One region of the Nocardioides sp. DN36 genome, then DNA from elsewhere that is predicted to be linked to it. Evidence: predicted binding sites of a transcription regulator. Region 1 holds the regulator's gene; each other region holds the start of a gene.
What was found. Region 1 encodes LexA, which represses DNA repair genes until DNA is damaged. Its sites were predicted from a motif close to TCGAACANNTGTTCGA; they were not measured.
Positions count from the first base shown of each region.

Region 2: ACZ43H_RS10820 (DUF6504 family protein) is a predicted target of LexA. The motif match lies at 4,684-4,699, and genes of this name have one in related genera.
Region 3: ACZ43H_RS09140 (HNH endonuclease signature motif containing protein) is a predicted target of LexA. The motif match lies at 3,381-3,396, and genes of this name have one in related genera.

Region 1 is NZ_AP043823.1:3,162,193-3,169,276, forward strand. It holds gene ACZ43H_RS16005 (hypothetical protein) at 1-198, opposite strand, end outside; gene ACZ43H_RS16010 (DUF6318 family protein) at 528-1,067, opposite strand; gene ACZ43H_RS16015 (SDR family NAD(P)-dependent oxidoreductase) at 1,282-2,079, opposite strand; gene ACZ43H_RS16020 (GNAT family N-acetyltransferase) at 2,139-2,930, shown strand; gene lexA (transcriptional repressor LexA) at 3,059-3,781, shown strand; gene ACZ43H_RS16030 (phosphatase PAP2 family protein) at 3,868-4,689, shown strand; gene ACZ43H_RS16035 (alkaline phosphatase D family protein) at 4,799-6,547, shown strand; gene ACZ43H_RS16040 (alkaline phosphatase family protein) at 6,547-7,084, shown strand, end outside.
Region 2 is NZ_AP043823.1:2,069,800-2,076,883, forward strand. It holds gene ACZ43H_RS10810 (DNA polymerase III subunit alpha) at 1-3,636, opposite strand, end outside; gene ACZ43H_RS10815 (SAV_6107 family HEPN domain-containing protein) at 3,755-4,192, opposite strand; gene ACZ43H_RS10820 (DUF6504 family protein) at 4,205-4,561, opposite strand; gene ACZ43H_RS10825 (hypothetical protein) at 4,773-5,234, opposite strand; gene ACZ43H_RS10830 (YbaK/EbsC family protein) at 5,323-5,796, shown strand; gene ACZ43H_RS10835 (ArsC/Spx/MgsR family protein) at 5,810-6,268, shown strand; gene ACZ43H_RS10840 (SigE family RNA polymerase sigma factor) at 6,375-6,869, shown strand; gene ACZ43H_RS10845 (hypothetical protein) at 6,866-7,084, shown strand, end outside.
Region 3 is NZ_AP043823.1:1,700,538-1,707,621, forward strand. It holds gene ACZ43H_RS09120 (prolyl oligopeptidase family serine peptidase) at 1-292, shown strand, start outside; gene ACZ43H_RS09125 (M20/M25/M40 family metallo-hydrolase) at 289-1,620, shown strand; gene ACZ43H_RS09130 (cupin domain-containing protein) at 1,627-2,001, opposite strand; gene ACZ43H_RS09135 (glycine cleavage system transcriptional repressor) at 2,117-2,632, opposite strand; gene ACZ43H_RS09140 (HNH endonuclease signature motif containing protein) at 3,471-4,856, shown strand; gene ACZ43H_RS09145 (GNAT family N-acetyltransferase) at 5,233-5,826, opposite strand; gene ACZ43H_RS09150 (YjbQ family protein) at 5,881-6,285, opposite strand; gene ACZ43H_RS09155 (helix-turn-helix transcriptional regulator) at 6,313-6,978, opposite strand; gene folE (GTP cyclohydrolase I) at 7,061-7,084, shown strand, end outside.

The DNA.
Region 1 (7,084 bases):
CCCGTCACCGAACACCCACCGGAACTGGCTCGGCCAGATCTTCAGGTCCACTCGCTGCCCCAGCAGGCGCACCGTGCGCGTGAACGGTTGCTGCTCGGTGTAGAAGTTCGTCTCGAAGTTGACCAGCGTCTCGCCGCCCGGCGGTTGGACCTTCAGGTCGGACTTCGGCAACTCGATCTTCTTCAGCGCTCCCAGCACGACGCCTTGGGTAACAGCCGGCGTCGGAGCGGGCCCGGTCTGAGCCTCGATTGGGTTGCACGTCCCAGTCCAGTTCGTGCCGGAGCAGAAACTCGTCAACAGCCCCGCGTCCACGAATGTCGTCGCCTCGGACGCGATCGCCTCAGAAGGTTGGTCTGCAGAGCCAGGGGCGTTGGACGACTGCCCCGGGAAGTGATGCACGAAGTGGGTGGTCAGGCCGCCAGCATTAGCCGTGACGTTGGCACCTCCATGCGAACCGCTCGAGTCCGCTGTCGCAGCCGAGAAAGGTCCAAGTGCCACGGCCATGGCGAGCAGGGAGGCTCTGACGATCATCGAAGTCTCATCTCGCGCACGATCAAGCCATCAGGCGTCGACTGGATTGCCACTCCTAGATGCTGGACGCCGGCAACGACTGTCTTGACCTGATCACCGTCACCGTTGAACCAGCGCTCGCGCTGAGTGGCAACGTCGACGTTCCAAATTGCTCCAACCCGCTTGGACTCACGAACGAACTCCGAGGACGTGACCTCCCATTTGCCACCCTCGATGTGGCCGCCGCCGAGATACGCACTGTGCAGGTTTTGCTGCAGCGCCTTGCAGCTTTGACAGTTCTCGTCAGAGAGGCTCATAAATGCAGCGGTGTCACCTGTTGAGATCGAATCCGAGACCGAATCGAAGTACGTCCCGATGAACTCGGATTGGGCATCACGAGGCGATGACCCAGACGACTCGCTCGGCGAGGGGGACTCACTCACCGAGGCCGATGCAGACGGAGCCGGAGCCATCTTCGGCTCAGGATCATCCGAGCACCCACCCAGCACCAGGGCAGACGCGAGTCCGAAAGCGAACGCCATCCGAGAGCGATGCACGCGCAGATCCTTCCCCGAGAACCGGCACCCGAAAACCCGAGAACCGAGCGCCGACAAGCACGCTAGTAGAGGTCCAACGAGCGGGGAACCCACACGTCACCGACCTGTGGATGACGAGCCGCGACCACACGGCCGGGCAGTTCGAGCGCCACCCGGCGAGACCGAGCGCGACGAGGAACCAAGAGAGGGCGAACTGCCCTGCTCTCGGGACCGGTCAGGCGGAGCCGGACCGCTTCATCGCCCGCCGCCCCTGCGCGACGAACAGTCCCAGCCCGCGCGCAGCGACCGAGGGCGCGAGCGCCGAGGCCCGGACCACGCCGCCCCGCCAGCCCGGCACCGAGCGCACCACCCGGGAGGTGCCGAGCAGGGAGACCGCGGCCGAGGCGACCTCGTCGACGGTGAGGATCCGTCCGCCGGAGTGCACCAGCGCCGACCCGATCCCTTCCGGGTCCTGGCCGTCCAGCATCGCTGTCTGCACGCCGTCCGGGCAGAGCGCGTGCACGCGCACGCCCCGCGGCGTCTCCACGTCACACGACATGGAGATCGAGACGATCGCGGCCTTGGTGGCGGCGTACACGCTGTAGCCCGGCACCGGCCCGAAGCCCGACAGCGACGCGGTGTTCACGATGTCGCCGCCGCGGGGGCCGAAGGCCTCGAGCGCGGCGCGCATCCCCCACAGCGTGCCCAGGACGTTGACCTCGACCAGCCGCCGCACCGCCTCCTCGGAGAGCGCGGAGAGCGTGCCGTCGTCGCCGACGCCGGCGTTGTTGAACCACGCGGTGAGCTCGCCGTGGCGCGTGGCCTCCGCGGCGGCCGCAGCGTGGGCGGCCGGGTCGCGGACGTCGAGCGCAAGACCGAGCACGGCGCCGATCTCGGCGGCCGTCCGCTCGGCAGCGGGCCCGTCCACGTCGGTGACGACGACGGCGTGGCCACGGGCGACCATCTGCTCGGCGATCCCCCGCCCGATCCCGCGGGCACCTCCGGTGACGACACAGCTCGAGGCAAAGGGCATGGCCGGAGTCAACCAGATGCGTCATGCGCAGACGGCCCGTCCCGGCGTACGTTCCGAAGATGGCCAGCGACCCGCGCGCCGACGCCGTCGAGGTGAACCTCGCGGAGTTCCACCGCGTCCTGGCCACCTCCCCGCTCGTCACGACCGGGACCGACCCCGACGTCACGACGTTCCGGACCGGACTGCCGCACCCGCTCTTCAACGACGTCGTCGGCGCCCGGTTCGCCCCCGGGACCGAGCAGGCACGCGTCGAGGAGACGGCGGCCCCGTTCATCGAGGCCGGGCTCCCGTTCCTGTGGTGGTGCGGCCCGTCCACCTGGTCCGAGGCCCTGGACCGCGCGCTCACCGGGATCGGCGCCCACCGCGAGGACAGTCCGGGCATGCACGTCCCCCTCGTCACCGAGGAGCACGGAGCCGAGACGAGCGCGGTGCCCGGCCTGGAGATCGCGCTCGGCACCGACGCGTCGGACCATGACGTCGCGCGACTCATGTGCGAGGTGTTCGAGATCCCCGGCTCCCTCGCCGCACCTCTCCGGGACTGGCTGACGGTCTTCGACCCGGCCTGCCTGGTGCACGCCGTGGCGAGCCTCGACGGCGAGCCCGTCGGCTGCGGCTCGGTGTGGATCACCGGACGCACGGCGGGCATCTACGACGTCGCGACGCTCCCGCAGGCCCGCAGGCGCGGTGTCGGGTACGCCGTCACGGCCGCCCTGATGCGCGAGGGACGGAGGCGTGGGTGCGACGAGTCGATCCTGGTCGCGAGCAGCATGGGGCGACCGGTCTACGAGCGGCTCGGCTACGTCGAGGTGTGCACCATGCCGCAGTACGTGTGGGCCCCCGACGACGCCTGATCACCCCCGTCACGACCCGCGACACGCCTTCGAACAGATGTTTGAATCACCCAGTCGATTTGGCTAGCGTGGTCCCCACTCGCCCGGGGCGCCCCGGAGCGTCCGCCGCAGAGCCTGGAGGCAGCCGCATGGCCACGAAGAAGTCCGACAAGGTCACCCAGCTTCCCGACGGCCCGCCCGACGCCACCGGCCTCACCCCGCGCCAGCAGCGCGTCCTGACCACGATCAGGAACTCCATCGAGAAGCGCGGCTACCCGCCGAGCATGCGCGAGATCGGCGACGCCGTCGGCCTGACCAGCTCCTCCAGCGTCGCCCACCAGCTCAAGGTGCTCGAGGAGAAGGGCTTCCTCAAGCGCGACCCCAACCGTCCCCGCGCCATCGAGGTGTTCCTGCCCGAGGTGATGGCCGCCCGCCGGTCGATCTCGGCAGCCGACGAGACGATGTACGACGAGACCGGCGTCGGCGACGCCGTGCCCGCGGCGCAGTACGTCCCCGTCCTCGGCCGGATCGCGGCCGGCGGCCCGATCCTCGCCGAGGAGCGGATCGAGGACGTCTTCCCCCTGCCCAAGCAGCTCGTCGGCGACGGCCAGCTCTTCCTGCTCGAGGTCTCCGGCGACTCGATGATCGACGCCGCCATCTGCAACGGCGACTACGTCGTCATCCGCCAGGAGCAGACCGCGCAGAACGGCGAGATCGTGGCGGCGATGATCGACGGCGAGGCGACGGTGAAGACCTTCCAGCGCAAGGACGGCCACGTCTGGCTGCTCCCTCACAACGACGCCTACGAGCCCATCGACGGCACCCACGCGACCATCCTCGGGAAGGTCACCGCGGTCCTGCGGCGAATGTGACCCCGAGGTAATAATGAGCGGGCTTCAGGGGGAGGTCAGGGGCATACTTGATAGCGATGTGCCCTGCCTGACCTGAGAGTGGACCCGTGAGCATCCCGAGCATTCCCGCGATCGTGGGTATCCGTAAGCGATACCCGCGTCTCGTGCGCGGCGTCCTCGAGCTGGCGCTGGTCCTGAGCCTGTGGGTCGCCTACAGCCTCTCGCGCCTCTTCGCCGACGCCGCGATGGGCCCTGCCCTGGCCCGCGCCCACGACCTCCTCCACATCGAGCGGCACCTCGGGATCCACTGGGAGGTGCCCCTCAACCATCTCTTCACCGACAACGACGTCATCGGGCTGATCGGCAGCTACTGGTACGCCACGCTCCACTACGTCGTCACCGCCGCCGTGCTGCTCTGGCTCTACCGGCTCGGCTCGCGCTGCTACATCCCGGCCCGACGGGCGCTCGCGATCGGCACCATCATCGGCCTGGTCGCCTACCTCCTGATGCCGACCGCCCCGCCGCGGTTCATCGAGGGGTACGTCGACGTGCTCAGCCTGCACGCCGCCGACGGCTGGTGGAGCGCGGACGCCTCCGCGCCGCGCGGCCTCGGCGGGCTCACCAACGAGCTGGCCGCGTTCCCGTCGCTGCACGCCGGCTGGGCGCTGTGGGTCGCGATCTCGCTGCAGCGGCACGCCCGCTGGCACTGGCTGCGGGTGCTCGGCTGGCTGTACGCCGCCGGCACCGCCGTCGTCATCGTCGGCACCGGCAACCACTGGGTGATCGACGTGGTCGTCGGCTGGCTGGTCGTGGTCGCCGGGTGGCTGGCCGCGGAAGGCATGCCCGCGCCGGTCGACGACGACGAGCTCGACCGCGAGCTCGACAGCCTGACCGCGACCCAGGGCTCGGCCGCGGCCGCCGCCGACTGACTCTCCCCGACTGGCTGCCCCGCTGACTCCCCGGCGACGCCCGGGTGAACTGACGGTGCTCACACCCCGCGCGCCGTCACCCCCACCCGGTCCCGTGCGTTGAGGACGCGTGAGCACCCCACGCGCCGCCACCCCGAAGCCCCTGCGAGCCCGGCCGCTGCCGCGGCGTACCGTCCTCGCGACCGGCGCCGCCGGCGGCGTCCTCGCCGGCCTCGCGCCGACCGCTGCACCGGCGACCGCGCAGGCCTCCCCGGCCCGGGAGGGTGGTGGCGCGTTCCGGCACGGCGTCGCGTCCGGGGACCCGCTCCCCACCGCCGTGGTCATCTGGACCCGGGTCACGCCCACCCCGGCCAGCACCCCCGGCTCCGGGAGGGGGCCGCGGGTGCGCGTGGCGTGGGAGGTGGCGACCGACGCACAGTTCCGCCACGTCGTGCGCAGCGGCAGCTTCGCCACCGGCCCCGAGCGCGACCACACCGTCAAGGTGGACGTGAAGGGGCTCGACCCCGCCCGGTGGTACCACTACCGGTTCCGCTGGGACGGCCACACCAGCCGGGCCGGGCGCACCCGCACCGCCCCGACACACGACGCCACCCCCGACCACCTGCGCTTCGGTGTCGTCTCCTGCGCGAACCTCCAGGCGGGCTGGTTCAGCGCCTACCGCGGGCTCGCCGCCCGCGACGACCTGCACGCGGTCGTGCACCTCGGCGACTACCTCTACGAGTACGGGCCGGGCGAGTACGGCTACGGCCCGGACGACCGTGACATCCGCAGCCACCAGCCCGCCCACGAGATGGTGTCGCTGGCCGACTACCGCCAGCGGCACGGGCAGTACAAACGCGACCCCGACCTGCAGGACCTGCACGCGAAGTACCCCTGGATCGTCACCTGGGACGACCACGAGACCGCCAACGACGCCTGGCGGGACGGTGCGGAGAACCACACCCCCGGCCACGGCGCCGGCGGCGAGGGCAGCTACCGGGACCGCCGGGCGCGGGCGCACCGCGCGTACGACGAGTGGATGCCCGCCCGGCTCGACGGCAGCGTCCGCGTGGGTGACGGCGACCGGCTCTTCCGCCGGCTCCGGTTCGGCACCCTCGCCGAGCTCAGCATGCTCGACCTGCGCAGCCACCGCGACCGCCAGGTCCAGCCGGTCGCCCCCACCCCGGTGCCCGACCCCGATCCCGCGGTGAGCGACCCGGACCGCACCATCACCGGCCGTCAGCAGATGGACTGGCTCAAGGACTCGCTCTCGCACGACGCCGTGCAGTGGAAGGTCGTCGGCAACCCGGTGATGATCGCGCCGGTGAACTTCGGGGCGATCCCAGACGACCTCGTCGACCCGGTCAACGACGTCACCGGACTGCTGCCGGCCGACGGGGCGCCGTACAACGTCGACCAGTGGGACGGCTACACCGACGACCGGCGCGAGGTCTTCGCGCACATCCGCCGGCACCAGGTCAGCGACGCGCTCTTCATCACCGGCGACATCCACTCCGGCTGGGCCGCCGAGCTGCCGTACGACGCCTCGACCTACCCGCTCGGGGAGTCGGCGGGGGTGGAGTTCGTGTGCACGTCGGTGACCTCCAGCAACCTCAAGGACATCACCGGCTCGCCCGCCCGGACGACCAGCGTGCCGGTCGAGGAGGCGATCAAGGCCAACAACCGGCACGTGAAGTACCTCGACTTCGACAGCCACGGGTTCTCGGTGCTCGACCTGACCGCCGACCGTGCCCAGATGGACTGGTTCGTCATCGGCGACCGGGCCGACCGCGACACCCCGATCACCTGGTCCACCTCGTGGGCGACCCGGACCGGCACCGGACGCGTCGAGGCGGTCGACCGCCCGGTGGGCTCCTGATGTGCGGACCTGAACGACCGTCCGGTGCGTTCGTCGCCGGCCTCGAGCAGGCGCGGGCCGGTCGCCGCACCCTGTTGTCGGCCGGGCTCACCGCCGGCGCGTCCGGGCTGCTGCTCTCGAGCCTGCCCGGCGCCGCGGCTGCGACCACCGGCCGCAGCCGGCACCGCAAGCGGGCCTACGTGCTGGTGGTCGACGGCTGCCGCCCCGACGAGATCGACGGCCTGCTGACCCCGCACCTGCACGCCCTGCGCGAGCGCGGGCTGCGGTTCCCCCGCGCCACCTCACTGCCGGTGATGGAGACGATCCCCAACCACGTGATGATGATGACCGGCGTGCGGCCGGACCGCTCGGGCGTGCCCGCCAACGCGATCTACGACCGCGGGCTCGGCGAGGTCCGGACCATGGACCGGGCCACCGACATCGCGGCGCCCACCGTGATCGGCCGGCTGAACCGGCACGGGCTCACCACCGGCACCGTGCTGAGCAAGGAGTACCTCTACGGCGTCTTCGGCACCCGCGCCACGCACCGCTGGGAGC
Region 2 (7,084 bases), 1.1 Mb from region 1:
GGCGTCCATGCCCCCGGCCCGCCACAGCGCGAACAGCGCCGGCAGCTCCCAGCACCCGGTGGCCCGCAGGGAGACGCCCCGCCGGCCGGTACGTCGCAGCTCACCGCGGACCACCAGCAGCCAGGAGTGGAAGACGGTCGCGGCGTAGGGGCCCTGGGCGTCCTCGAAGAAGGTCGCGTCGACCGGGCCGGTGGCGTCGTCGAGGGTCAGGAAGATGACCCGGCGCCCGGACCGGATCGGCGGGGTCTGGGTCGCGACCTTGACCCCCGCGACCAGCAGCTCGGCCCGGCTCCGCCGGGACAGCAGGTCGCGGCTGCGGGTCACCCCGAGCTCGTCGAGGAAGCCGGCGTAGGTGTCGACGACGTGCCGGCTGGCGTCGAGCCCGAGGATCTCGAGCTCGGCGCGCATCTTCTCCTCGGCGTCCATCTCCGGCAGACCGCTCACCATCTCGCCGCCCTCCCCGGGCGCGTCGCCGAGGTCGAGGGCGAGCTGGACCGAGGTGACCGGCCGCGGCGGCGGGGTGGCCCGGGACTGGGCGGAGGCCTTCGCCCACACCCCGGCGTCGGCCAGCGGGTGCCGCTCCAGCGCCGCGGCACCCTCGCGGGCGGCCGGGTCGGAGCTGTTGCGGGCGGCGGCGTCCTCGGCCCTGGCCCGGGCGGCGACGCCGGCCGTCGCGACCCGTCGCCGGGCGAGCCCGCGGCCACGCCCGGCCCGCTCCACGGCCCGCGCGTGCCGGTCCAGCTCGGCGACCTGGAGCAGCAGGTCGCGCCGGGTCACCCGGCCGCGGCGGCGCACCTCGCCGGGCTGCGGTGAGCCGATGCCGTAGGCCGAGTCGAACCCGCCCGCCAGCACCAGCCGCTCGACGATCGGCCGGGACACCCGGGCGCGGTGCCAGAAGTCGGTGAGCGAGGGGTAGGGGCGGGCGGCCACGATCCGCTCCACCTCGCCCTCGTTGATCCCCTTCACCTCCGCCAGGGCGAGCCTGATGCCGTACGCGCCGTCGCCGAGTCGCTCGACGACGTACTCCTTCTCCGAGGCGTTCACGTCGAGGCCGAGGATCGCGATGCCGAGCTGGCGGGCGTCCTCGAGGATCAGCCGCTTGGGGTACATGCCCGGGTCGTGGGTGAGCACGCCGGCGAGGAAGTGCGCCGGCCAGTGCGCCTTGAGCCAGGCCGACTGGTAGGTCGGCAGCGCGAACGCCGCGGCGTGGGCCTTGCAGAAGCCGAACGACGCGAACGCCTCGAGGATCTTCCAGATCCCCTCGACCACGGGCAGCGGGTAGCCGTGGCCGAGGGCGCGGGGGAAGAACCACAGCTTGGTCTCGGCCATCCCCTCGAAGTCCCCGAGCGCGCGCCGCTTCTCGTCGGCCTCGGCGTTGGTGATCCGGGCGAACCGGGCGATGATCTCGATGACCTGCTCGTGGAAGACCACCACGCCGTGCGTCTGCGCCAGGATCGGCCGCAGGTCGTCGTGGAGGTACGTCGGCGCCTTCCAGCCCTGCTTGACGTCGAGGTACGGCGTGATCATGTCGCTCTTGACCGGGCCGGGCCGGAACAGCGAGATGTCGGTGATGATGTCCTCGAAGGACTCGATGCCGGACTTGCCGACCAGCTCGCGCTGGCCGGGCGACTCGATCTGGAAGACGCCGAGGGTCCTCGCGGACGAGATCATCGCGTAGGTCTCCGGGTCGTCGAACGGCACCTGCTCCTCGTCGTCGAGGTCGATCTCCTCCCCGTCGACGCGCCGGATCTCGGTCAGCGCGTGGGCCATCGAGGACTGCATCCGGATGCCGAGCACGTCGAGCTTGAGCAGGCCGAGGTCCTCCACGTCGTCCTTGTCGAACTGGCTCATCGGGAAGCCGGCGTACGACGCCTCCACCGGGGTGCGGTCGAGCAGGGTCGCGTCGGAGAGCAGCACCCCGCACGGGTGCACCGCGATGTGCCGCGGCAGCCCGTCGAGCCGCTCCACGAGGCGGAACATCAGGTCGAGCCGCTCCTCCCCGAGGCCCGACGCCCGCAGCTCGGGCAGCTCGCGCAGGGCGACCCGGGCGTCGCGGGCCCGGATGTGCGGGAACGCCTTGGCGATCGCGTCGATCTCGCCGGGCGGCATGCCGAGCGCGGCCCCGACGTCGCGGACGGCGTGGCGGACCCGGTAGGTGTCCATCATCGAGACGCACACGCACCGCTCCCCGCCGTACCGGTCGAGGACCCGCTCGTAGACCTCCAGCCGCCGCGCCGACTCCACGTCGACGTCGATGTCGGGCAGCGCCTGGCGCAGCGGGGAGAGGAACCGCTCCATGAGCAGCCCGTGCCGGATCGGGTCGACCCCGGAGATGCCGAGCAGGTAGTTGACCAGGCTGCCCGCGCCCGAGCCGCGCGCGGCGCAGCGCACCCCCATCTCGCGGATCAGGTCGGTGACGTCGCCGACGGTGAGGAAGTACGACGCGTAGCCGAGCTCGCGGATCGTCTCCAGCTCGTCGTCGAGCCGCTTCCACACGACCTGCCTCGGCCCCGAGCCGTAGCGGTCCCCGACCGCGCCCTCGCAGCGGGCGCGGAGCAGGGCGTCGGCCGGACCTGCTCCCGGCGTGGGCCGCGGGGTGACTCCCCCGGCGGCCAGCTCGAACTCCGGGAAGTGCACCTCCCCCAGGCCCAGGTCGGAGCGCGGGTCGAGCGCGCACCGGTCCGCCACCGCGCGGGTCCGGGCCAGCAGCTGCCGGGCCTCGCGGGCCGGGTCGGCGGCCAGCCCGGCGAGCCGGCAGATCTCCTCGGCGACCTCGGCCATCTCCTTGCCGGACTTGAGGTGGCCCTCGGCGTTGCCCCGATCGACATGTCGGCGGTCGAGCGGGACCAGCCGGCGGGCGGCGTCGAGGATGTCGACGGTGGGGGCGTCGCGACGGTCGGCGTAGCGGACCGCGTTGGTGAGCACCGTCCCCAGCCCGGCCCGGCGGGCCGCGCCGGCCATCCGGGCGGCGTGCGGGGTGGTCCCGGGCCCCCAGCCGGCACCGGACGCGCCGAGCCGGTGGGAGACCAGCTCGACCACGAGGTTCTCGCGGGGCACCCGGGCCAGCCACGGCGCGAGCACCGCCTCGGCGAGGTCGTCGCGGCGGCGGGTGGCGGCCACCCCCAGCTCGGAGGCCGGGCCGAGCAGCACCACCAGGTCGCCGGACCCGAGCAGCTCGGCCACCTCCGGCAGGCCGGGGTCGAGCACCGGGGCCCCCCGCTCCCCGGCGAGGTGGGTGGCCGAGACCAGCCGGCACACCGCCGCCCACCCCGCCCGGCCGCTGGCCAGCAACGTCACCCGGGGCAGCCGCAGGTCCCGGAACGCCCCGCCCCGCACCGGGGTCCGGGGGCGCCCGGCCGGGGTGACGTACGGACCGGTCGCCCGGTCGGCCCCGCCGGACGACGTCGTGGTGAGCGTGGGCCGGTGCGCGAGGTCGACCCCCAGCACCGGCCGCACGGCCGCCGACAGGCACGCCTTGGCGAACTTCACCGCGCCGTAGGTGCCGTCGCGGTCGGTCAGCGCCAAGGTGTCCATCTCGTGCTCGACGGCCCGCTCGACCAGCGTGTGCGGGTGGGACGCGCCGTACTGCAGCGAGTAGCCCGAGGCCACGTGGAGATGGGGGAAGGGATCGGGCACGGGTCGCCTCCTGCGCGCTCAGCCGGCTCGACCCTGACTGTTTTGTCGAACACATGTTCGAACACCTGAAGTCTACGCCTCCCCGAGGAGACGTCAACCCGGCCCGGACCGGCCGGGCTCAGCTCACGTGCCGCACCACCTGGCCGCGCGCCGGCGCGTGCGGCACCAGCCCGAGGCACTGCTCGACGACCGCGAGGAAGCGGTCGGCGTCGCGGACCAGGTCGTCGGCCTCGCGCTCGGTGACCGCACGCGCCGAGCCCGCCTCGGCCGCGGCACGCTTGCCGGCGCCGGCCGCGAAGAACCGGGCCCACTCCTCGAGCTCGGGGGCCACCTCGGCCAGCAGCACCCAGGCATTCTTCTGCGGGCGGCGCCGCGTGGGCGCCGGGTGCGCCCGGGCGGCCAGCAGGGCGGCCGTGGCCCGCAGCGCCGCCACGTGGGCACAGGCGTAGCGGGTGGGCACCTCGGTCGCGGCCATCGCCTCACTCAGCGACTCGGCCGAGCGGGCGAGGTAGGAGTGCGTGGTGGCCGGCAGCGCGTAGGGGTTGGGGACGCTCATCGACTCCACCCCTCAGTCCACGCAGCCGACGAGCTGCCAGCGACCGTCGGACCAGTCGAAGGAGAGGTCGAAGACGCCACCGCCGTCGCCCTCGCCGGAGCCGGTCGCCAGCCCCATGCCCCGGCCGGCCTCGACCCGCCACATCTCCCGCTCGACGAGCAGGTCGCCGGCGGGAGCTCCCGGGGGCACGTCGTCGGAACCGACCGCCGCTCGCGCTCCCGACGACTGCCACCACGGCGACGTCTCCACCCAGTGCGCGACCACGGCCCGCACCTTCCACAACCGCCCGCGCCACAGGAACTGCTCGGGACCCTCCACGCCCGTCACCAAGCCCTTGCGGACCTCCACGGGGTCGTCGTACCGCCTCATCTGGCCGCCGCCTCTCACCACACCCTCGACCCCGGACACCGACCCCGGCCCGCGCCGACCGGCCGCAGGTCTGCGGCCGGCCCGGCGGGGACGGGGTCGAGATCGTCCCCGCCGAGCGGGGTTCGAACGCGTGTTCGAACACCCCGAACGCTACACCTCGGCACGGACAGTCCGTCAAGGGATGACCGGCGCCCCCGGGCGCCGGCCGCGGTCAGCGCCGGGTGACGGCGCGCGACGACAGCGGGACGCCGCGGATGTAGGCGCTGGTGTCGCGGTGCCAGAGGAAGAACAGCAGGGCGGCGTCGAGCACCACCGAGACGACCGTGAGGACGACGAACAGGGCGGGCGGGTCGCTGCGCAGCCCGGCGAGGGTCGCGACGGCCATGAAGGCGACCAGCGCGGTCAGCGAGAGCCGCGCCCAGTTGTGACCGCTGCGCAGGAACATCGCCAGCACGCCCGCCAGCAGCGCGAACACCACGAACAGCACGATCGCCACCGGCACGAACGCCGGCGGCTTGAGGTCGCCCGTCGAGTCGGGGTGCCCTGACGCCCAGGAGCTGACCAGGTCGTCACGCAGGATGACCGTGAGCAGGGCCGTGAACCCGCTCAGCAGGACCAACCCCAGCAGGACCCAGGTCGCACCGCTCACCGAGCGCGGCTGCTGCCGACTCATCCAGTCTCCTCTCAGGCGCCGGACCAGCCGGCGCACGCACCACGAAACCCACCGGACCGGTGGCCCCGCCTCTGGCTAGGGTCGCAGTATGACGACCGAGCACCCCACGATCACCCTATTTCGAGACGAGCACCGGCGCCGTGGCGGCCAAGGCGAGATCGTCATTCTCCCCGACTCGGTCCACACCGCCGCACTCGCCGCCGAGGCACTCGGCTGCGAGGTGGGCGCGATCGCCAACAGCCTGCTCTTCGACGCCGGCGGCGCGCCGGTGCTGATCCTCACCTCGGGCGCCCACCGCGTCGACACCGCGAAGGTCGCCGAGCGCATCGGCGTCACCGAGCTGCGGCGCGCGAAGCCCGAGTTCGTCCGCGAGCACACCGGCCAGGTCATCGGCGGTGTCTCCCCCATCGGCCACCCGGCGCCGGTGCCGACCTACCTCGACCCCTGGCTGCGGAAGTACGACGTGGTGTGGGCGGCCGCCGGCCACCCCGCCGCGGTGTTCTCCACGACGTACGACGAGCTGGTCGCCCTCACCGGGGCCACCGAGACCGACGTCGACTGAGGGGCGTCGAGCGATGGAGATCTGGCTCAACCCCGCCTGCTCGAAGTGCCGTGCCGCGACCGCGGAGCTCGACGCCGCCGGCGTGGCGTACACCGTGCGTCGCTATCTCGACGACCCGCCGACGGCGGCCGAGCTCGGCGAGGTGGTGGCGCGCCTCGGGCTCGAACCGTGGGACGTCGCCCGGCCGAAGGAGACCCGCGAGGCGGGCATCGAGCTGCCCCGCGAGCCCGACCACCGGGCGGCGTGGCTGGAGGCGATGGTCGCGCACCCGGCCACCATCCAGCGCCCGATCCTCACCGCCGCCGACGGCACCACCGTGGTCGGCCGCGACGCGGACTCGCTCGCCCGGGTCACCGCGGCCCAAGAGGCGGCCCAGCAGACGGCCCAGCAGACGGCCCAGCAGACGGCCCAGCAGACGGCCCAGCAGACGGCCCAGCAGACGGCCCAGAAGTCCGGCCGGGCGCCTGCCTGAGAATTCTCACCGCCGCTGCGAACCTCGAGAGCAGCGGGCGGCGTACAACGGGTAGACCGCCGCCCACCCGTGGCGCGGCGCCCATCTCGGACCGGAGGCAGCCCACGTGCGACGCGACCAGCGTGAGCAGGAGTTCACGGAGTTCTTCTCGGTCCACGGCTCCGGCCTGCGGCGCACCGCCTACCTCGTGGTGCGCGACTGGCACCTCGCCGAGGACCTGACCCAGCAGGGCATGGCCAAGCTGTACGCCGCGTGGCCGCGCGTGAACTCCAGCACCCGGACGGCGTACGCACGCAAGGTCGTCGTCAACGAGTGCCTCTCGCACCTGCGCCGCCGACGGCCCGAGACGCCGACCGACCAGCTGCCGGACCGAGCCGGCGACGACCCGCCCACGACGCTGGACCTCGGCGCCGCGCTGGCGCTGCTGCCGCCTCGACAGCGCGCGATCGTCGCGCTGCGTTTCCTCGACGACCTCTCCGTCGCCGAGGTCGCGGACCTCCTCGGCATCGCCGACGGCACGGTCAAGAGCCAGACCGCGCGAGCCCTGGACACCCTGCGCAGCCACCTGCCCGAGCTGATCGCCACCGAGGAGACCCGATGAGCAACGACGACCTGGCCACCCTGCTGCGCGAGCACGTCGCCCGTGACGAGCCGGGCCACTCCCCCGACTCCGGCGCGGCGCTCCGGGCCGGCCGGCGACGACTCCGGGGACAGCGCCTGGTCGCGGGCGTGGCCGCGGCCGCGGTGGTCGCGACCGCAGGGGTCACCGCCGCGCAGGTCCTGCCGGGCTCGGGCGGCAACGGCCCGACGACCGCC
Region 3 (7,084 bases), 1.5 Mb from region 1:
GGACTTCGACTGGATGCTCGCCTACTCGCCCTACGACAACATCCCGCCCGCAGGTGGGCGCCCCGACCTGCTGGTGACCGGAGCCGTGCACGACCCCCGGGTGATGGTGCACGAGCCGGCCAAGTGGGTGGCCGCGCTCCGCGCCTCCGACCCCGACTGGTCGCCGCGCTGCATGTTCCGCTGCGAGCTCGGCGCCGGGGCGCACGTCGGGCCGTCGGGCCGGTTCGGGCACCTGGCCTACGAGGCCGAGGTGCTGGCGTGGGTGCTGGACCGCCTCGGGGTGGCGTCGTGAACCCGCTGCACGAGGAGGTCGTCGAGGTCACCCGGCAGCTGGTCCGGCTCGACACCAGCAACGCACGCGAGGCGGCGCTCGGCCGCAGGCCCGGCAACGAGACCGCGGCCGCGGCGTACCTGCGTGACTACCTGACGGGAGCCGGCGTGGACTGCGAGCTGGTGGCGCGGGACCCCGACCGGGCCAACCTGGTCGCGCGGATCCCGGGCACCGGCGGGGCGCCGTCCCTGGCCTTCGTCGGTCACACGGACGTGGTGCCCGCCGACCCGCGCGACTGGACGCACCCGCCGTTCGCCGCCGTCGTCGACGAGGGCGGCTGGCTGTGGGGGCGCGGCGCGATCGACATGAAGAACGAGGTCGCCGCCCGTGCGGTGGCGATGGCCGAGCTGGCGCGCACGGGCTTCCGACCGCGCGGCGACCTGTGGCTGCTGGCCGTGGCCGACGAGGAGGACGGCACCGCCGACGTCGGCATGCGCTGGCTGCTCGAGTCCCGCCCGGACATCCGGCCCGACCTCGCGATCAACGAGGGCGGCGGCGAACGCCTCCCGCTGCCCGGCGGGCGCACCGTGCAGACCATCGGCATCGGCGAGAAGGGCACCTACCCGGTGCGGGTCGTCGCGCTCGGCGAGGCCGGCCACGCGTCCACGCCTGACATCGGCGACAACGCCGTACCCCTCCTCGGCGAGCTGCTGCGGCGGGTCGGCCGCGGCATGCCCGTGCGGGTGCGGTCGGCGCTCGTCGAGCGGACCCTGGAGCAGCTGCTGGACGAGCCGGTCACCGACCTCGACGACGCGATCGCCCGGGCGGCCGCGCTGCACCCCGTCCTGGCGCACGCGCTGCCCGCCCTGGCAGGCACCACGATGGCGCCGACGCTGCTGGTGGGGTCGCGCAAGCGCAACGTGATGCCGGCCCGCGCGGCGATGGAGCTGGACTGCCGGATCCTGCCCGGCACCACCGAGGCCGACGTGGAGGCCGCGGTCCGCGCCCGGCTCGGGTCGGACCTCCGGTACGAGCTCGAGTGGCCGGAGGAGCTGATCGCCGGCAGCGCGTCTCCCCCGGACTCCGAGCTCTGGGAGGCGATCGCCTCCGTGCTGGCCGCGGGCGGCGACGACGCCGAGCCGGTGCCGATGCTGAGCACCGGCTTCACCGACTCGGTCTACCTGCGCGCGGCCGGCACCGGGACCGCGTACGGCTTCAGCCCGTTCCGTGCCACCTCGGCCGAGGTGCTCGCGGCCGGCTTCCACAACGCCGACGAGCGGGTCCACATCGACGACCTGCTGCTGGCGGTGGACTTCCACGTCGACCTGGCGCGGCGGGTGCTGGGCTGAGCTGACTCAGACGATCGACGCTATGTTCTGGCTGACCACCTCCATCGTGCGCGCCAGCTCGTCGGTCGGGCTGAACTCGACCACCTCGGTGCCGGCGTACAGCACCGGTGTGTGCCCGGGTCCCACGTAGTAGGCGTCGCCGGCCTCGAACGACTCGTCGCCACGGCTGGTGTGGAACGTCAGCCGGCCCGCGACGACGTAGCCCCAGTGCGCGCACTGGCACCGGTCGTCCGGCAGCCCCTTGAAGAACGGCGACAGGTCGACGTCGGCCGTGTACTTCTCGAAGGCGACCGTGTAACCGTCGTCCATGTTCTGGAAGTGACCTTCGTAGCCCTCGACCTCGATGCTCTCGGCGGCCGTTGACCTCGATGCCCTGGACATCGCTTCCTCCATCTCTCCCCCGCGTGCTGTCGGGTCCCGAGATGCGGACTCCCGCCAGCGTGCGCGGGTGCGCGCGGGCCGACAAGGGTCACCCGGCCCTGCCGCGCGTCGGCCGTCAGTCGTCGGACAGGTTGATCTCGACCATCAGCTCGTCGGCCAGGCCCTCGAGCATCGAGCGCAGGGCGTCGGTGCTGGTCGTGGACGGGGCCGCGAGGATGGCCGTGGCCTCAAAGAGCCGTCCGCCGGCCATCGGCGCGTCGCGTACGTCGGTGCTGAGCTCCTCGATGCTGACGTGGTGGGCGGCGAGGGAGGCCGAGATCTCCGCGACGATGCCGGGACGATCGGCACCGAGCAGCTCGAGCAGGAGCCGCACCGCATCCCGCTCCCCCTGCTCGTCCGTGCGCTGCACCGTGATCTGCAGGCCCTGCTCCTCGAGCGCCCTGAGGTCGGCGACCAGGTCCTCGCTGCGTTCGTCGGCGACGGACACCACCACGATCCCGGCGAACTTGCCCGCGAGCCGCGCCATCTGGCTGCGCTCCCAGCTGCCGCCGTGCGCGCTGATCGGCGCCGAGAGCTCCGACACGAGACCCGGGCGGTCATCGCCGATGACCGTGAGGATGAAGGTGGCCATGTCCGCAGGCTAGGGGACCCTCGGGGCCCGCGTCTCGTGCGTGGCGGGTGGTTCGTCCGCAGCTCGGCCGGCGGTGGCTTCGGCTGGGCTCGGCTCGGCGTCGGGTTCGGTTCAGGTCGGCTTGAGTCATCGCCACCTCCCGGCTCTCCGGCTGCTTCCGGTGGCGGTGATGGCTGGCTACCGGGGAGGTCGGCTTCGGTCGGCGCCGGCTCCCGGGTTTCGGTTGCGGTTTGGTCACCAACCGCATCAGATCGGCCGGATCCGGTGCGGTCCTTGACCATTCGGCACCCATCCGACGAACGGCCTGACGGCTGGCGTCGGGTTCGGGCTCCGGCTCACTCCCGGCTCTCGGGTCGTCTTCGGTTGCGGTCCTGGCTGGCTACGGGGAGGTCCGCTTCGGCCGACGCCGGCTCCCGGGTTCGGGGTGTGCGGTTTGGTCACCAACCGCATCGGATCGGCGCGATCCGATGCTGTCTGTGACCATTCGGCACCCCTCCTGGGCGACCCGGCCGGGCGGCTGGCGTCGGGGTCGTGCTCCGGCTCGCTCCCGGCTCTCGGGCTGCCGTCGGTGGCGGTCCTGGCTGGCTACCGGTGAGGTCCGTCTGGGCCGGCGCCGGCTTCCGGGTTCGGGGTGTGCGGTTTGGTCACCAACCGCATCGAATCTGGCCGATCCGGTGGAGTCTCTGACCATTCGGCGAGGGTCCCTGCGGCTGCCCCCAAGAGCGCCGCCAAGGCGTTCAACTGGTCCTCGAAACTTTCTTCGGAAAGCATCTCGCTGAGCGAGATATCCACAGGTCAGGAGGCCGGGACTGTCGGTGCTTTCTGGTTGAGTCAGGTCATGGAGCAACGGCCGACCGACACGACGACCAGCCCCGCCGGGGTGGCCGCCGCCGCGGCCGCGCTGCTCACCCAGCTCGGCGAGGTGCTGTGGGCTGCGAAGACCAGTGACGAGCTGGTCGACGTGGTCGCCGCGCTGGAGCAGGTCCGCTGCCAGGTCGCGGCCGTGCAGGCGCCGGTGCTGGCCGAGATCGAGGCCCGCGGGGTCGCCAAGACCGAGCTGGCGTGGGGGTCGACCGCGGCGTGGTTCACCCACCTCGCCGGCCTGCACCACGCCGAGGGCCACCGCACCGTCCGCCAGGCCACAGTCCTGGTGACCGAGCACCCGACCACCCACGCGGCGCTGTCGCGGGGTGCGATCTCGCCGGAGCAGGCGTCGGTGATCGTGACCGCCGTCGAGAAACTCCCCCTCAACCCGACCGTCCGGGCCGCGGGCGAGGCCGCACTGCTGGGCGAGGCGGGCCGGTTGAACGCCACCGACCTGGCCACGGTCGGCAAACGCATCGCCGTCCTGGTGGACCCGGACAAGGCCGAACGGAAGCTCGAGGCCGCGCTGGACCGGGAGGACCGGGCCGCGCACCACCACCGGTACCTCGCGATCACCGAGGACGGCGCCGGCGGCATCCAACTCCGCGGCCGCGGCACGGTCGAGGACGCCGCCCTGATCAAGGCCGCCCTCCTCCCACTCACCAAGCCCCAGCCCGCCACCACAACCGGCGCCGGCGCCGGCACCGGCACCGGCACAGATGATGAGGATGACCCGGACTGCCAGGTCGAGAAGGACCCCCGCGATCACGGCGCCCGGTTGTGGGACGCGCTGGTCGAGACCGCCCGGCACGCCCTGACCACCGACCTCCCACCCGACTGCCACGGCGCCCGCCCCCGCATCGCAGTCACCACATCCCTCGACGTTCTGCGGGGCCGGATCGACTGGGCCACCCTCGGCAGCACCACCCCGGTTGGGGGTGTGACCGACGACGGTCTGGAGCTGACGCCGGCCGTGGTGAGGCGGCTGGCCTGCGACGCCGACATCATCCCCATCGCCCTCGGTGGCAGGGGCGAGGTCCTCGACGTCGGACGGGCACATCGGCTCGTCACCCCCGCCCTGTGGCGGGCCCTGGTCTGCCGCGACCGACACTGCGCCTTCCCCAGCTGCACCCGACCCCCGGTGATGGGCCACGCCCACCACATCACCCCCTGGTCGGAAGGCGGCGACACCAGCCTGGACAACCTGGTCCTGCTGTGCGGACACCACCACCGCACCGTCCACCACACCCCCTGGCAGGTCCGAATCAGCAGCCAGGACGGCAAGCCGGAGTTCCTCCCACCCCCGAGACCCGGCCACCCACCCGACCAGTGGACCAGATCAAGACCCCGACGCGAGTAGGCCAACCGTGCACCCGGGGCGGCGGCAGCAGTGGACGACACCGAGCTCGAGCACGCTCAGGGACCGACAACCACCTCAGCAGAGAAAGGGCGAAGGAGAGGCAGCCGGCCAGGAGTGGCCCGCAGCCGCGAACCGCGCGCAAGGAGCGTAGAAGCGAGCGAAGGCGCCGCAGCCGAGCCCAACCCCAGCGGCGAGGGGTCGGCGCCGCAGCGAAGCAAGCGACGGCGCACGGTCCGCGGCGAAGGGCCACACGAAGCCAGCAGCGAGCCACAGCAACAAGAGGGCCCGGCAACCGCCGGAACAAGGCCACCGCCGGAACAAGGCCACCCCCGGAGAAGGCCACCGCCGGAAACAAGGCCCGCGGGGGCCCAGACCGTCAGCCGAACCGCATCTCGATCTCAGTCAGGTGAGGATCCCGCAACCCGACGCAGTCGTACGCCCAGAACGGTTCGCAGTAGACGAGCGGACCCGTCATCCACGACTCATGGCCAGACAGGACGACGACCTGGAACGCCGCGTCCGGGATCCGCGGCGACGGACGGGTGAAGCCGTGAGCGCTGCCGCGCTCGAAGCCCCGCGCGCCGTAGTAGGCGGGCGAACCCTCGAGGAACAGCGCCGGGCAACCGAGGTCCTCGGCAGCCGAGACCGCCGCCGCGACGAGGGCGGTGCCGATGCCGCCGCGCTGGTGCTCCGGAGCGACCGAGAGCGGGCTCAGCACCAGCACGTCGACCAGCGCCTCGCGCGCGTCCACCCAGGAGTGGTTGAGCTGCACGTGCCCCACCACCCTGCCGTCGAGCTCGGCGACGAGGCTCGCGCGGACCTTGCCGGTGTCCTCCAAGGCGGACACCAGCTGTGCCACGAGGGGCCCCTTGTCGGCACCGAACGCCGAGGCGACGAGGGACAGGACCGCATCCCTGTCATCGGGGCGAGCGGGCCGCACGGAGATCGCGTCGGAGTGGGGCGGGTTCACGTCGGGGCGCGCTCCTTCGGTCTCGGGTCGGGTGGGGGGTGGGGTCGAGTCGGGCTAACCGGCGAGGAAGCTCAGCCGCACCTCGCGCTCCGCGTTGTCGACGTTGAGGTCCACCAGGCAGATGCTCTGCCAGGTGCCGAGCGCGAGGCGGCCACCCAGCACCGGCACCGTGGCGTACGGCGGCACCAGCGCCGGCATCACGTGCGACCGGCCGTGGCCGGGGCTGCCGTGCCGGTGCCGCCACCGGTCATCGGCGGGGAGCAGATCGTCGAGCGCGGCGAGGAGGTCGTCGTCGCTGCCCGCGCCGGTCTCGATGATCGCGATCCCGGCGGTGGCGTGCGGCACGAACACGTGCAGCAGCCCGTCGCCGCGACCGTCGGCGAAGCCGGCGCAGTCAGCGGTGATGTCCAGCACCGTCTCCCGGCCGCCGGTGCGAAAGCTGCGAGTCTCGGAGTCCACGGGCCGATCGTGCCACGACCGGCGCGCTCAGCCTGCCACGACCACGACGCAGCATCGGTCCTCGCCAGGGTCCAGCCTGGCCCGGACGCCCGAGCAGCCCAGCCCTTCGACCACGCCGTCGACGAAGCCGAGGTTGACCCCGCACACCAGCTCGGTGTGCGCCCGCGCCAGGGCGTCGAACGGGCAGTTGCGCAGGCACAGCTCGATGCCCGACACCGACGGCTCGAACCCCTCCGCCGCCAGGGCGTCCGCCGTACGGTCGAGCTCCGCGGCCTCGGCACCGTCGTACGCCGCACCCACCGCGTGGCCGCGGGACCACGCCTCATGCCCCAGCGCCTCGGCCATCGGCTCTCCGCCGAGGGTGCGCTCCGCGGCGGCGGCGAGGATCGATCCGACGAGGTCGTAGTTGCGGCGCGGCAGCGACACCGCGACCTCGCGCGCAGCCCGCCGGTAGAGCTTGGCGGGGCGGCCGGCGCCGGGGCCGCTGCGTCCGGTGAGCCGGCGGTACTCGACGTCCAGCAGCCCCTCCGCGACGAGCCGGTCGAGGTGGAAGCGGGCCGTGTGGCCGGGCACGCCGGCACCCGAGGCGGCTTCCTCGCGGCTCACCCCGCCGCCCCGTGCGACCACCAGGTCGTAGAGCCGTCGGCGCACCGGGTCGGCGAGGGCCGCGATCGCCTCGATCTCGTCGCCCATGCCGCCTCCCGGGGTCTTGACGCTGCCGGCACCACTCTCTAACGTGCAGTATATTCGCTTTTAGAAAGCAGGGGCAACCGGCATGACGCACATGGCACCCTCGACA